DNA from 2 places in the Ureibacillus sp. FSL K6-3587 genome. Region 1 is predicted to be linked to the other one. Evidence: predicted binding sites of a transcription regulator. Region 1 holds the regulator's gene; the other holds the start of a gene.
What was found. The regulator LexA, encoded in region 1, represses DNA repair genes until DNA is damaged. The targets are predictions, from matches to a motif close to CGAACATATGTTCG.
Positions count from the first base shown of each region.

Region 2: a site for LexA is predicted at 1,360-1,373, ahead of NSS77_RS15145 (DNA polymerase IV). Genes of this name have one in related genera too.

Region 1 is NZ_CP151969.1:3,379,826-3,383,033, forward strand. Features, by position in the region: gene tkt (transketolase) at 1-97, opposite strand, end outside; gene NSS77_RS16710 (DUF896 domain-containing protein) at 227-457, opposite strand; gene NSS77_RS16715 (recombinase family protein) at 522-1,178, opposite strand; gene NSS77_RS16720 (LysM peptidoglycan-binding domain-containing protein) at 1,178-1,510, opposite strand; gene lexA (transcriptional repressor LexA) at 1,679-2,296, shown strand; gene NSS77_RS16730 (gamma-glutamyl-gamma-aminobutyrate hydrolase family protein) at 2,347-3,096, opposite strand.
Region 2 is NZ_CP151969.1:3,076,768-3,079,975, forward strand. Features, by position in the region: gene NSS77_RS15145 (DNA polymerase IV) at 1-1,235, opposite strand, end outside; gene NSS77_RS15150 (biotin transporter BioY) at 1,429-1,977, shown strand; gene NSS77_RS15155 (HAD family acid phosphatase) at 2,074-2,628, opposite strand; gene NSS77_RS15160 (FAD-dependent monooxygenase) at 2,647-3,208, opposite strand, start outside.

The DNA of each region.
Region 1 (3,208 bases):
TTGGAAGTCCTGGATGCCCTGAGTTCGCTTTTTCAATCGCGTCAATGGATAAAGTTCGGATTGCATTAATTGCTAATAAATCCGCTGTAGTTGTCATTTTTTGACATCCTTTCTCGTGCTAAAAATAGTTCCGTATTCAGTTTAGACAACATTTCCATAGAAAACAATCTATTTTTTAGGAATATTGTGTGTTAGCTTACATTTATTTGACATCACCAGGACTTCGTCAATTTAATCGGTTGCGGCGAAGTTGTTTTATTTTTTCCGGTGTAACATCATTTCCTTCAATATCAAAAATTTGCACGTTTTCGATGGTCTTTCTGAAAGATTCCCGGAAAGACTCCAAATATTCCTTCCGAAGCAATGTTCGCTCTTTTGCTTCCTCTTCCGTCAATTTGCCCTCTCTTGCTTTTCTTGTTAATTCATTGATACGGTCGATCTTTTCTTTTGGTAACATTCAATCACACCTTTCCCTTTCAATACAAAAAGAATATGAAAAAAAGACCCGAAGTGCAAGCAGATTAGCCTTCAAGTCTTTCTTTATATTCCATATATCTGCGGTGAACGGTTGCTTTGCTCACATCATATCCCAATCCTCTTAAAGTGGATGCAATTTCTTGAAATGTCAACCCCTTTTCCCGCAGCTTGACAATTTCTTCAACAGGAACTTCAATCCGGCCCCTTCCCTCACGATTATGTTTATTTTTGAAATTCCGTTCGGGACGATATCCGTTTTCAACGGCCCGGCGCATTCCCCGCTGAATTTTTGCATTATGTATTTTCCGTTGATACTCCTCTACAATCGCTAATATTTTCAACAGCATTTCGTCCATTTCGTTCAATTTCAATGGACCGGCATCATTAAGGGAATATACATCCGTCTCGCTTTTTTTAAGCAAATGCAGTACCGCTACCCGGGCATGTCCACGGCCTAATCGGGTTTCATCCTGTACGAAGACAGCAGAAATTTCATTTTCCGAAATATAATCCAGCATTTCAAGCAGTCCATCACGATCTACATCATAACCGCTGTGGCAATCTTCAAATATATTATCCACACGAAAGCCCAAACTTCGGGCATATCGTGAAAGCTCTTCCTTTTGCCGTTCCAGGGAAGTTTCCTGTTCAGCTTTTTCCGTACTTACTCTTGCATAAATAACCGCCTTGTTATTTCCCATTATCGTTTGCTCGCTACCTTTACTGATTGAATTTCATCCTCTTCATTAATGGCAATATAGATCGCATCTTTCGGAACCGGGATCATCAACGTTTCTCCGGCAATGATATGTTCTCCGTCAAGATTGTTTTCAACCGCCACCATCCGAATCCAATCCTCTTTCGTCAAATTTCCTTTATAGCGATCCGCCAATGTCCAAAGGGTATCGCCTTCTTTGATTGTAATTTGTTCGAAAGTCAATTCCCCTTCATCTGTAATAAAAATATAAGCAATTATGATTAAAGAAACAATAATCAGCACTTTTAAGTAATGATTTCTTTTTAACCAAGCCATAATTTTCTTCCCCTTTTACGAATGTTTGTTCCGAATATCTGTTCTTACTTTAATACGAACGTACGTTTTTGTCAAGAGTGTTTTTCGAACTTGTGTTTGCATTCTCCGAGATTCATTGCTATACTATATGTAAAATATGTAAAACTATTCACATTAGAGGTGACCACGATGGAAAAGCTGTCAAAAAGGCAAAGAGATATTTTGGAATTTATAAAGAAGGAAGTTCGGGCAAAAGGATATCCTCCATCCGTTCGGGAAATAGGTGAGGCGGTTGGGCTTGCCTCCAGCTCAACAGTACATGGTCACCTTACGCGCCTGGAACAAAAAGGATATATCCGAAGAGACCCGACAAAACCTCGGGCGATTGAAATATTGGATGGTGAAGAAGAACCGCAAAAACAATCAGTAATTCATGTGCCATTGGTTGGCCGGGTGACTGCCGGAAGCCCAATTACAGCGATCGAGAACATCGAGGAATACTTTCCTTTACCTGACGCATACGGAACAAGCAACGATCAATTATTCATGTTGGAAGTGATGGGGGATTCGATGATTGAAGCAGGGATTTTGGACGGGGATTATGTCATTGTAAAGAAAACATCCACTGCGAATAATGGGGATATTGTAGTTGCCATGACCGAAGAAAATGAAGCGACCGTGAAACGTTTTTATAAGGAAAAAGACCACTTCCGACTTCAACCGGAAAACTCGGCGATGGATCCGATTATTGTGGATAAAGTGACCATCTTGGGAATCGTTGTTGGTTTGTACCGAAGATTTCATTAATGAAATAAAAAAACTCGCAATCTCTTAATTGGAATGCGAGTTTTTTTATTTTATTTTTTTCTACAGGCATGAACAAATGCTTCAAATAACTTCTTTGAAACCTCTTCGCCGCAAATGGCCAATTGTTCCGGATGCCATTGAACGCCCAGACAGAACGGAGCCGTTTGATGTTCCACCGCTTCCACTATGCCATCGCTTGATACTCCGACAACCCTGAGATCTGCCGCAACATCCTTAATCGCCTGATGATGGAAGGAATTTACTGAGATTTTGTCCGATTGAACAATTCGGCTCAATCGGCTTTGTTTTTGAAGCTGTACAAAATGGGACGTTTCAAAGCGGGGAGAGGTTTGGGAATGAAGGAGAACCTTTCCTTCCAATTGATCATAAATATCCTGGTAAATGGTTCCCCCAAGCGCCACATTCAATACTTGCAAACCACGGCAAATGGCAAGAATCGGAATATGGTGTTGGATCGCCAGTTTTGTCCATTGGATTTCCCGTTCATCCCGTTTCGTGAAGACCCTTCCCAACTTTGGAAGCGGTTCTTCTCCAAAGAAAATTGGATTGATATCCCCTCCGCCGGTAAGCAATAACCCATCAATTGTACAAATCATCCGGTCGCCAGCCGATTCTTCGGCATATGGCAGGCAGACTGGGACTCCTCCCGCATCCACCACCGCTTTCACGTACGCCTCATTAACCTTATATATCCCATCATCCCAATCCAACGTGATGCCAATTATCGGTTTTATGCAGGTTTCCTCCTTTATGGCTAAAATATTCCTGACCAAAGGCAAAGAGTTTGAACATTTCTTACTTTAAATGCTGCATATTCCGATTGTTTTCGACATCTTTTGCTTCATAGTGACAAAGGTTTGACAGAAAAAAGATTCATTTTTACTAATAGAG
Region 2 (3,208 bases), 300 kb from region 1:
TACAATTCTTCTTTTAAATCTTCCAGGAAGTCTTTACTAAAACTTGTTTTTGATGCATAGCTCTTTTTCTTTACATCGATTCCTTTTTGAATGATTCCTTTACCAAACTTCTTTTCCATTTCATAAATGATTTCATAAATCGGTTCTTCTTTTGCAAATTGCTCATAGTTGAAAATCGTAAGTTGTTCGGCCAGATGTTTTTTATCCATCACATTGGAAACGGTGACACCCAGAAGCCGAATCGGCGTACCATCCCATGCCTTAGAAAATAATTCCATGGCCTCATGATAAAGATCCTTTTTCAAATAAATCGGATTTTGCACCGTTTTGCTTTTCGTATGGTTATTCCAATGGCAATCCCGGATTTGGATCGTGATGGTGGAACCGCATAAATTTTTAGCCTCCAGCCTTTCCGCCACTTTTCCGGATAGTTTTAAAAACGTGCTTTCAATGTCCTTCATTTCTGTTATGTCATAGGGAAGGGTGGTGGAATTTCCGACGCTTTTCGTTTCGTAAATGGATTCCGGATCCACTTCCCTTGAATCAATTCCGTTGGCTCTCCTTTTTAGCCGGACCCCGATTTTTCCAAAGGCTTCTTTTAATAGTCCTTCATGGGCATTGGCCAAATCGCCGATGGTATAAATACCTAAAGATTCCAGTTTTTTAGCGGTGCTCTCTCCGACTCCATGCATTTTTATCACCGGGAGTGGCCACAGTTTTTCCGGCACTTCCCTCTTTCTGAGCACAGTGATGCCCATCGGTTTTTTCATGTCAGAGGCCGTTTTTGCCAAAAATTTGTTGGGGGCAATGCCGATGGAACATGGCAAATCCAATTCATTGTAGATTCTAAGCTGTATCTCTTTTGCAAGTTCCAAAGGATGGCGCTCTTTGGCCACTTCGGTCACATCCATATAACCTTCGTCTATGGATACCGGTTCAACCAGTTTGGTATAGCTTCTCAAAATGGTAAACATCGCTTTTGAGGCTTCACGGTACTTTTGAAAATCGGGAGGAAGGAGGATCAATTCCGGACATTTTTTCAATGCTTCTTGAACAATCATCGTCGTATAAACGCCTTTTGCCCTTGCTTCATAGGAACTTGTGACGATGATGCCGCGGCGTTCTTTCGGATTTCCGGCAATCGCGATCGGCTTCCCTTTCAATTCGGGATGATAGGCCTGTTCCACAGAAGCATAGAAACTGTTCATGTCGACATGAAAAATGACCCTTGCCATCTCTTTTCCTCCCCGGTTTCTTTACACATTATTTTATCATAAACCGAAAAAAACCACCTTTTTCGATTCGCCCTGTAAAAAACCCATGATGATTCAAATTTACTATCAACATCATATTGACTTTTAAAAAAATGTTCGATATCCTTTTTGTAAACCAAATATAGAGAAAGGTTAACAAAGGGGGATAAGAATTGTGACGTCTTCAAAAACATATGGACTTGTATTGATTGCATTTGGAGCAGCGATTATTTCCGTTTTAGCTCAAATAACAATCCCGCTTCCGCTCATTCCGATTACCGGACAAACACTCGCCATCGGACTTATTGTTACTATTTTAGGTTTAAAATACGGCACTTTAAGCGTGCTTGTTTATTGTTTGCTTGGAGCGATCGGTTTACCGGTATTTACAGGAATGTCTGGCGGACTTTCCATTATTGTCGGGCCAACTGGCGGCTATATTATCGGCTTTATTCCTACCGCATTATTCATGGGCTGGTATTTAAATAAATTCGGTTATACTTATCTTCATGGATTGATCGCCAATGTGGCAGGAATGATGCTGACACTGGCCTTTGGCACCCTTTGGCTCAAAGTGGTCGCAGACATGTCATTTCTTGCGGCATTCATGGCCGGTGCGGCACCGTTCATCCTATTGGAAATCATCAAAGGTGTCATCGCCGCTTGGGCAGGAATTCTTGTAAGACAACGATTATTGAGCGCAAATTTATTAAAATACGTTTAATTTGCTTATTTATTAAGCTTATGAATAGATACCCCTTCTATCCATACGAAAACCGAATGGCCATTTATTTCGGCCATTCGGTTTTTTCGTACATCCTTAAAATAATTGGAAATTGTTCCATTCATAAACCCTCGGGAAAAGCACTTGCTCATTATAGGATTGATTTTTCACATACACATGAATGTTCGAACTTTTTAACGTTTCAAGAACGGCGGGCTTATCATCAAAATAAACATCCAATTCCAATTTCTTAATGATTTCCACTTTCTCATGATCTTTCATTCCGCAATAAAATTGTCGATCAACGACCGGAAAGCCTTTTTCTTTCAACCAATTTCTCGTTTTTTGACAATACTGTTTCGGTCTCGATGTGATATAAAAAATGGCATGCCCTTCCCTTTCGAGCCGGTTGACAAATTCAATCGCCCCCTCGAAAGCAGGGCAATCGGAAAAATAAATTTCTTCCACCAAGGAATTCCACAAATGATGCCCCTGTTCATCGTTCAACCCAAAAAGTTCATGGATTTCAACCCTTTTTAACTGATGAAAAAGGGCGATATCCACCTGTTTTCCCAATTTTGTATTATATATATGGAAAGCGTGTTCCCTCAGATTGATTAACGTATCATCAATATCAAATCCGATATTCACCATAAACCCACTTTCTGTCTATTCTATGATAATAAATTGATTTGCGAAGTTTTTTTCCTTCTCGATTTGTAAATCGAGCAGTTTTTTTACTTCCTCTTTTCTTTGCTTTTCACATTGTATTAACTTTGATTCATTGATATTGCCCGGTTCAATGCATTCCGCCAACCGATCCGCATCCACCAATGCACTGTTCAACCCAAAGGCCCCGGTCGGCGTCATGGTGTGGCATGCATCCCCAATCAACAGTACATTGTCCTTTTTCCAAACTTCCGTAAAATTGCTATGTACATCGAGCAAAACAAAATCTTCCCAGGACGTAATATGTTTTCGAACCGTTTCTTCCAATTCCGGAAACGCCTGAATGAATTTGAGCAAAAACTCCTCTAAGGGCTGTTTGCGAATTTTCGGAAATGAACCTTGTTCTATATTCCATCCAATTTGGACAAAACCTTTTGTTTGGGTAAACAATGCCAATTGATAACCATCGATTTCCGCCATTTTAATGGAAGGCTTCCAATCATGGGGTGCAGGGACTTTTGCCCAAAGCAAATCATAGCCGTGTTTCCTTATCGCCGTTTCA